3 regions of the Colwellia psychrerythraea 34H genome follow, and region 1 is predicted to be linked to each of the others. Evidence: predicted binding sites of a transcription regulator. Region 1 holds the regulator's gene; each other region holds the start of a gene.
What was found. Region 1 encodes NrdR, which represses ribonucleotide reductase genes. Its sites were predicted from a motif close to AAACACNANATNTNGTGTTT; they were not measured.
Positions count from the first base shown of each region.

Region 2: the regulator NrdR is predicted to act here: its motif matches at 2,129-2,148, upstream of nrdG (anaerobic ribonucleoside-triphosphate reductase activating protein).
Region 3: the regulator NrdR is predicted to act here: its motif matches at 1,104-1,123, upstream of nrdA (class 1a ribonucleoside-diphosphate reductase subunit alpha).

Region 1 covers NC_003910.7:729,544-732,835, reverse strand. The annotation lists gene CPS_RS03265 (riboflavin synthase) at 1-127, opposite strand, end outside; gene ribD (bifunctional diaminohydroxyphosphoribosylaminopyrimidine deaminase/5-amino-6-(5-phosphoribosylamino)uracil reductase RibD) at 175-1,416, opposite strand; gene nrdR (transcriptional regulator NrdR) at 1,418-1,915, opposite strand; gene glyA (serine hydroxymethyltransferase) at 2,226-3,292, opposite strand, start outside.
Region 2 covers NC_003910.7:97,214-100,505, forward strand. The annotation lists gene nrdD (anaerobic ribonucleoside-triphosphate reductase) at 1-1,414, opposite strand, end outside; gene nrdG (anaerobic ribonucleoside-triphosphate reductase activating protein) at 1,401-2,021, opposite strand; gene CPS_RS00425 (DMT family transporter) at 2,316-3,284, opposite strand.
Region 3 covers NC_003910.7:2,422,681-2,425,972, reverse strand. The annotation lists gene nrdA (class 1a ribonucleoside-diphosphate reductase subunit alpha) at 1,264-3,292, shown strand, end outside.

The DNA.
Region 1 (3,292 bases):
CGATGGAGTCGCCCAGTTTAACATCACTCATGTCCAAGCTATTGGTAGCAATAACTAAACGAGCTCCTTGGGCATTAACATTTATGGCCGATATAGTACCAACGGCTTCGATAATTCCTGTAAACATAGACTTCTCTATTTAATTTTTTGTGTGATTATTTATTCGGTGTTCATTTATTCAGTATTAGTAAGTTGGCTAGTGATGCGAATATCCACACCAACCATACGAATATCACTAATAGTTAATGCCTTGGCTTGGTTCAGCTTTGATACTGAGGGCATTTCCATTAAGTTTTTACCATCGCCACCCATTAATTTGGGCGCTTGATACAGAATAAGTTCATTCACTAAATTTTGTTCAATAAAGGCACCACTTAACCGTGCGCCTGACTCAATTAAAATATCATTGAGCCCTCGCTTTGCTAGGTATTCTAACAAAGCCTTTAAATTTATTTTCAATTTACCCTGCGAGTTTTCAGTCACAGGTAATTGCACCTGTTCTACGAAATGCGGCCATTTTGGTAAGTTTTCAAGATGTGATTCAATTTTATTTTCAACGTAGTCCGGATCTATGCCATTAATAATTAAAATTGGTGACTGATGTTCGAATAATGCAAGGTTTGGCGTCAGTCTATTTTGACTATCAATTACAATACGTAAAGGCTGACGAAGGGCTTCTTTTGGGTAGTTACTTTTTAACTCACCTAGCTCAGACCAACGTACTGTCATCTTAGCATTATCAAAAAGTACTGAATCTGCACCTGTGATAATCGCGCAACTCTGGGCGCGTAGACGTTGAACATCTTGTCGAGCATCTGCTGACGTAATCCATTTACTTTCGCCACTGGCCATGGCTGTTTTTCCATCAAGACTCGCTGCTAATTTACAGCGTACATATGGAAGATTATTGACCATCTTATGAATAAACCCGACGTTGAGTAGCCTTGCGCTTTGTTCTAACAAACCCGATTGTACCGTGATGCCCGCTTTTTCTAATAGAGATAAACCATTACCAGAAACTTGTGGATTGGGATCAACCATAGCGGCAATAACATGACTAACACCAGCATCAACTAATGCTTTGGCACATGGCGGCGTACGGCCAAAATGGCTGCAAGGCTCAAGGGTAACATAGGCTGTAGCCCCCTTGATTAAAGCGGGATTGTTCACTTTTGCCTCAGCTAACGCATTAACTTCTGCATGACCCTGCCCAGCTTTTTGATGATAACCTTCACCAATGACCTTACCAACACCTTCTTTATAGCTCACTAACACACAACCAACTCTAGGGTTGGGAGAAGTAGTGAAATGTCCTTTTTTAGCTAAATCTATAGCCCTAGACATAAAGTGGTGGTCTTGTTCAGTAAAGTTTTGCTCAGTAAGAGTGTTCTTGTTGTTAGGCGAACTAGTTTTCATGTTATTTAGCCGTTTTCGCTGGTTTAGCCTTTTTTGCTTTACCGTTTTTTTCTTTTCCTAATCGCGTGATCTCATCAGCAAACTCGCTGATATCTTCAAAGGACAAATAAACAGAAGCGAAACGTAAGTAAGCAACTTTATCTAATTCTTTAAGCTGCGCCATAATTAAGTCTCCTAGCATTTCACTGCTAATTTCTCGTTCACCAGTAGCGCGCATTTGAGACTTCAGCTTATTAACCGCCAACTCTATTTGTTCCATGCTTACAGGGCGTTTTTCTAATGCTCGGGTTAAACCACTAAGCATTTTATCTTCGTTAAACGGTTCTCTGCTGCCATCACGTTTTATGATTCTTGGCATCACCAATTCAGCACTTTCAAATGTTGTATAACGTTCGTGACAAGCTAAACATTCACGACGTCGTCTTACTTGATGGCCATCAGAAACTAAACGTGAATCGATGACTTTAGTGTCATTAGCTGAACAAAATGGACAATACATGGTTTACCTACGGTAATGGAGATTAAATTACGGACAAAAAAAATGGCCGCTCAAGGCGACCATTTTAATATAAAACAACTGATTTAGCTAAGTAAACTGAGTTTCCGTTAAGCCTTGAGCGATAAAAGGCTTAGTGTATGACGCTAGTTCACTATTCACTTACTTACACTAACTATTAAACAAATTTCAGTGTAAGTAGATATTTAGCTTTAAGCTGTGTGGCTCAATTTAAAGAAAAAAGTACGGAGTTGACGTTAGTCAATGAGTACTTTTGACGCTTAAATTGAGCTTTACAGCGACAAGATAAAAGCTACTTTTGGTAAACAGGGAAACGAGCACATAACTCTTTAACTTGGTCTTGAACACGTTTGCTAACGTCTTCATTTTCAATATCATCAAGAATGTCACAAATCCAGCCAGTTAATGCCTTAGTTTCTTCGATACCAAAACCACGACGAGTAATCGCTGGAGTACCTAAACGTAGACCTGATGTAACAAACGGAGAACGAGGATCGTTTGGCACTGAGTTTTTGTTTACTGTGATGTGTGCTTTACCTAAAGCGGCATCAGCATCTTTACCAGTAATATCTTTATCGATTAAATCAAGTAACAATAAGTGGTTTTGCGTACCGTTAGATACTACTTTATAACCACGGTCTTGTAATACATCTACCATTGCTAAAGCGTTAGCTAAAACATTTTGTTGGTAAACTTTAAACTCTGGCGATAATGCTTCTTTAAATGCAACGGCTTTCGCTGCAATAATGTGCATTAATGGGCCACCTTGACCACCTGGGAAAACAGCGCTGTTTAACTTTTTGTAAATAGCTTCGTCATCACAACCAGAGATAATTAAACCGCCACGTGGGCCAGCTAATGTTTTATGCGTAGTTGTAGTAACAACATGCGCATGTGGAACTGGGTTAGGGTAAAGACCTGCAGCAATTAAACCCGCAACGTGAGCCATATCTACGAAGAAGTAAGCGCCAACTTTATCAGCAATTGTACGCATACGTGCCCAGTCAACAACACCTGAGAATGCTGAGAAACCACCGATAATCATTTCTGGTTTGTGCTCTACAGCTAAACGTTCTAATTCTTCATAGTCAATATCGCCTGTTTCAGGGTGAAGACCATATTGGAACGCTTCGTAAGACTTACCAGAGAAGCTTACATGTGAACCATGAGTTAAGTGACCGCCATGAGCTAAGCTCATGCCTAATACTTTACCGCCTGGTGTAACTAAAGCTTGAAAAACAGCTGCGTTAGCTTGTGAACCAGCATGAGGCTGAACGTTGGCATAAGTAGCACCAAATAATTCTTTAGCACGATCAATCGCTAATTGCTCAGCGATATCAACATATTCACAACCACCGT
Region 2 (3,292 bases), 630 kb from region 1:
CGACATAAAAATAAGAGTTATAACACTCGCGGCTTACTTGGTAGCCATCTTTCTTATCCCATTTAGCATTTTTAATACCGAGGTTTTCAGCAGGCACGAACTCGGTATTAAACATATAGCCAAATTCTTTCTTAGCGGCTTGGTTCGCTTGGTAAATTACTTTTAAGTGTGTACTAACAAATTGCTTATATTCTTCATTATTGCCGACTTTAATTTGGGCAAACTCAGCCGCTTCAGCCATACCATTAATACCTATGGTAAGAAATTGCTTATCAAGTGAAATAAACCCAGCGTCGTAAACGGATAATGCGCCTTGCGCTTGATACTCTTGCATCAATTTTCGATAAGCAACTTGGTATTTTTGTATTTTTTCTATTTCTGTTTTTAAATCTCGACCGTCTTGCACTAAACGATTCATATTAACAGTAATTACATTAATTGAGCCTGTGGCAACACCACCAGCACCTAAGGTATAAGAAAAAGTATTGTCAGAAATTTCATTACGTAATCGACAGCATGAGGCTAGTGAATCGGCACTGTCAGATAAGTAGATAAAAAAGGAATTACCTTCAGCTTTTTGTTGAGCGAGTTTACGGGCAAAATCTAGGTCTTTACACTGGCCATTTTCAGTTAGCATTGCCGCGGTAACTACAGGGAAGGTAAGTACTGCTTGTTCACGCTCCTTATTGATCCAGCCGAGGAAGAATTGTTGTAGCTGGTCAACGGTCTGCCAATTAGGTTTACTAAAATCAGGGAAAACAAATTCGCCAAACATTGAAGCAAAGTAATGTTGATCAAATAATGAAATGTTCCAAAATACACTCTGGTATCCACGAGCCGCCGCTGGTTGATTGATAGCATAAACCACATGTTGTAAGTGATTTTCTATCTCAGATTTATGCGTACTTAGATAATCATTACCGTATTCAAGGCGAGCAAAGTAATCAAAATAGGTGAGAAACTCAACAGTCGCAACCGCACCAGCAAATTGCGCTGAAATAGCAAAAATAAGGTTCACAAAAGAGCCACAGAAAGATTCTAAATGCTTAGGTGCTTTAGACTCACCGCCTAACTTAGTTAAGCCGTCTAATAAAAAGGGGTACATGCTAATTGAGGTACAATATGGCTTTAAACTGGTCTCATCGTGCACGTAAATTTCATGATCTTCAATTTGACGTAAATACTCTTTGGCCAAGTCAGCATCAAAAGTATCGCGTATTTTGTCATGCACTAACGCGCGATTAATTTGCACAAAACAATCTTTTAATAACTCAGCTTCTAACGTCGCAATGTTTTTATGGCTGACGTTGGCATTGGCATCCATTTTTGAGCCATCTGCTGCATTTTTTGCTGAAAAATATTGTTTGATAAAATCTTTTTTATTGGTGATCTGTTCTTCGTTAAGCCGCAACATTGTTAGCTCCTTGAGTAAATTGATAAGGTTCGAAAGTACTAATCTCAAAAGCACTAGTCTCGAGAGAATTAGTCTTAAAAGAGTTAGTTTCTAAAATAGTAGTTTGAGAATGACTAGCATCGACGGTATTAACCTTGAAGGTATTCACATCGATAGCTTTGTTAAATAAATGGTTTAACTTTTCACCTGAGATGACATTACGAAAAACTTGATTGGTTGTCGGGCTATCTAGGCCACCTAACGTTTCATGCCAAGCACCCGTTTTTAAAAAATTAAGGTGTTGAGAAATATTTATATCAATATGTTTTTCGCCAGAGTAGAGGCAAGTTTTAAGGCCATGATTTTTAGCGATGATCAGCTTTTCAATTAAAGCGTTGGCTTGCCATTCACCACCAAAAAACACCACACAACTGATTAGGCCTTGATACTTTTTAAGCCACTGGGTGAAGTTTGTATTGGTGAGTAACACGCCATTATCTTCTTGCCATAACTCAGTGCTGTGGCAACCTTTGCAGCCGACCTTACAGCCGGTAATACTAAAGCACAGGCTAATTTCATTAGGCACTTCTTGGAAGACAACACTCGGAGTAATACAGTTAAAAGTCATACGTCACCTATATATAGATGTTATTGTTTTAATAAGCACAATATATAGTATTTCGGGGTGGTGGCTTGTTGATTTAGATCAAGATAACTTGTGGTAATAAAATAATTAAGCACAATATATAGTGTATTTTTTTATTATTAGATCAATATATAGTGATTGTTATTGGATGTATAATGCAGATTCAGCTAATGATTAGTGAATTAATCTCAGCATTGATAGCAGAAAGAAGGGAAATTAATGGGTATGAAAAATAGTGTTTTCAGTACCCATTTATTAATTTTAACGTTGGCTATTTCATTTCAGTGCAGCTGTCTGATCAAGCGCTCTGAGTTCTGGCTGTTTTTTCCGATCTCCTAACTCTGAAACAAGCATTCCAGCAAGAATTAATCCAGCACCGATCATGCCTTTTTCACCAAGCACTTCGTCCAAAAATACCCAAGCGGCAATGCAAGCGAAGACAGGCTCTGCAGCAAAGATAAGCGCTACTTTATGAGGTTTTAGTAATGTCTGACTTACTGATTGAGCCCAGAAAGCATAAGCGGTTCCCAAGATCCCTGATACTAAAATGGCAAATATCATCAAAGGGGTAAACAGTTGTTGATACCAACTAACGGGCTCGGCATCCTGATAATAAAAAACAGGGTCAGGACCAATGAATATAGCTATCGTACTGTAAATAGAGACTGCAAAAATTTGTACAATACTTAATGGGATGATGGGTAAGTTATCGACGAAGCGGTCAGTCATAATGATATGGCCAGCAAAACCAAAGGCGCAGATCAACACCAGAATATCACCTTTATTAAATACTAACTTGTCTCCTATGGTTAACATATAGAGACCCGCTGTTGCGGTAACAACGCCTATCCATACTGACTTAGGAACAACATTTCGAAAGATTAAAAAACCTAATACAGGAACAAGAGGCACACACAGACCGGTAATAAAACCAGCATTAGTCACTGTGGTAAAACGCATTCCTTCAGTCTGAGTATAAAAACCAATAAAGAGGAAAAAGCCCAGTAACATACCTGACCTTATTAAGAGGACATAATCGATAGGCTTAGAGTTACCTTTGTTTTTCTTTTGCACAAACCAAAGCAGAGGTAACATCGACAGTGTCGCCACAGCAAAGCGAATAGCATTGAAAGTATTCGTTGGCATCACTTCAATCGCAAGATCAATTGGGACAAACTCTACCCCCCAAATAAAGCAGACGATAAGTAGCAAGATAGTTGCAATGCGAGGTGAGGTAACTGTCATAGATAAGC
Region 3 (3,292 bases), 1.7 Mb from region 1:
AATCACAAAGATCAACTCATTTTATCACTTGCAAAACAAGTCACACCTCACTATTCTCTTATCAATTAAGGACGTAGCTGGATATTTAGGCACAAAAAAACCTTAAGCGTTTCTGACGCGCTTAAGGTTTCTAAAGTCAGCATAACCGAAGTAAATCGAAAGATGACAAATGTTTGCAAAGCCACTATATATTTTTAGGGTTACTGATTCAACTTTTATGAGTCGTCTTTCTTTCGATTATTTCAGAATTTTAACTTTGAAGTAAATAGGAGATCACAATATGATATCAGTAGATTTGAATATAAAATTCAAGTTCAAGATAGCAAGTCTGATTTATATTATTCAGTTTTGGATAATGTAATAGCAATTAAGACTATTTAATACTACAAACCATTCACTGCATTGAATGGTTTTTTTATGTCTGAGGATCTAATGAAGCCATTCTGACCCTGCCCCAATAATTCAAGCATTTTCTACCTTAGTTAAACCGAGATACTTGATTTTCTTTTTAACGCTCAATAAAAGCGTAAAATCTTATTTACTTGCAATACTCGCAGCAGAAGAACACAGATTAAAGTGCATTGATGACAGTGGTATCCTTTACAATCTAGCTCAATTAAGCTCAATTCAGCCCAATCCAACTACAGGAAACCATAAATTCAACTATTCACTGGCTGTTAATTATATATTGTGCTGTCGTAAGCTTTAAAAATAACGACCCTAGCTGTTCATAAAGTTCAAAAACTTGGTAAATTCGATGCTTCAGGTACCTGCAGAATAATTGTTGTATAAACAATCAAGTTGTTTAAACATTAATCTGCGCTTAACTTAAAACCATAACCACTTGTAAAATATACATTTTATTTTATTTATATTAATTTATTATAGCGAACATAAATATTGACCAAAAATAATTTATAAAAATAATTTATCTTAAAAAAAGTAAAATAATCGTTGCTTTTAGTAAATTCCAAAATCAAATTGTCTTACTAGGTTAGTCATCACTAACCCTTAAATTAAGGCAAAAATAATCACAAAGATCAACTCATTTTATCACTTGCAAAACAGGTCAAACCTCACTATCTTGTGTCTAGAATTATAAAAAACCCTAGATATTGTGCATTTGATGCTCAGTTGTTATTTTTAATACTACGTATTAAGTTATTTATTTCTAATACGTATGTGGGATTTTTTATTAGGGACGTTTTAGATCCTTTTATTAGGAATAAAAAACAATAACAATAATCGCTTTACAGGTATTTCATGAATAACAACCTCTTTGTAACTAAACGAAATGGTGAGAAAGAAACCATTGATTTAGAAAAAATTCACCGTGTCATTGCTTGGGCCGCGGATGGCTTAGAACAAGTTTCTGTTTCTCAAGTTGAATTAAAATCTCACATTCAGTTTTATGACGGGATCAAAACTGAAGATATTCATGAAACTATTATTAAATCAGCTGCTGATTTGATATCTGAAGAGACTCCAGATTATCAATACTTGGCAGCTCGTTTAGCAGTATTTCATTTACGTAAAAAAGCCTACGGACAATTTGAGCCACCGGCCCTTTATGATCACGTAGTGAAATTAGTTGAAGCGGGTAAATATGATCAGCATTTGTTAGCTGATTATACTAAAGATGACTTTGAGCACATGTCCAGCTTTATGGACCATAGCCGTGATCTAAACTTCAGCTATGCTGCCATGAAGCAGCTTGAAGGTAAGTATTTAGTACAAAACCGTGTTAGCGGTGAAATTTACGAAAGTGCTCAATTCCTCTATATTTTAGTTTCGGCATGTTTGTTTGCTAAATACCCTGTTGAATCTCGCTTACGTTACGTAGAAGATTTTTATCACGCTATCTCTCGCTTTAAAATATCATTGCCTACTCCAATCATGGCCGGTGTTCGTACACCAACACGTCAATTCTCATCTTGTGTATTGATTGAGTGTGGCGATAGTTTAGATTCAATTAATGCTACATCAAGCGCTATTGTTAAATATGTATCTCAACGTGCTGGTATTGGTGTCAATGCTGGTCGTATTCGTGCTTTAGGTAGCACGATAAGAAATGGTGAAGCATTTCATACTGGTTGTATCCCATTCTTTAAGCATTTCCAAACAGCAGTTAAAAGTTGTTCACAAGGTGGTGTTCGCGGCGGTGCTGCTACATTGTTTTATCCTTTATGGCATCTTGAAGTAGAAAGCTTACTGGTACTTAAAAATAACCGTGGTGTTGAAGAAAACCGTGTGCGTCATTTAGATTATGGTGTGCAATTTAACAAGCTGATGTACCAACGTTTAATTAAAGGTGGCTCTATTACCTTATTCAGTCCTAGTGATGTTCCGGGACTATATGATGCTTTCTTTGAAGACCAAGAAAAGTTTGAGCGTTTATACGTACAGTATGAAAACGATGATTCAATTCGCAAAAAACGTATTAAAGCTATCGAGTTATTCACGCTGTTTGCACAAGAACGCGCAAGCACCGGCCGTATCTACTTACAAAACGTAGATCACTGTAATACTCATAGTCCATTTGATTCAAGTAAAGCGGCTATTCGTCAGAGTAATTTGTGTTTAGAAATTGCCCTGCCAACTAAGCCAATGAATGATATTAATGATGAGAATGGGGAAATTGCGCTTTGTACACTTTCTGCATTTAACTTAGGTGCTATCGACTCATTAGATGAACTAGAGGGATTAGCAGATCTCGCTGTTCGCGCTTTAGATAGTTTATTAGATTATCAAGACTACCCTATTGCTGCAGCACAAAGTGCTAGCATGGCGAGAAGAACATTAGGTATAGGTGTTATTAACTATGCATACTATCTTGCTAAAAACGGACTTTACTACTCAAACGGTAGTGCAAATAACTTAACTCACCGCACTTTTGAAGCTATTCAGTTTTACTTACTCAAAGCGACAAATGAATTAGCGAAAGAGCAAGGTGCATGTCCTAAATTTGATGAAACACTCTTATCTAAAGGAATTTTACCGATTGATACTTATAAAAAGACAATCGATGACATTACCGGTGAACCACTTCATTTAGATTGGGAAAGTTTACGTGAAAGTATTAAAAAGCATGGTGTAAGAAACTCAACAGTTTCTGCATTAATGCCATCTGAAACATCTTCACAGATATCTAACGCAACTAATGGTATTGAGCCACCTCGTGGTTTAATAAGCATTAAAGCCAGTAAAGATGGTGTATTGAAACAAGTTGTTCCTGAGTATGAAAAACTAAAAGGCAATTATGAGTTACTCTGGAATATTCCAGATAACCAAG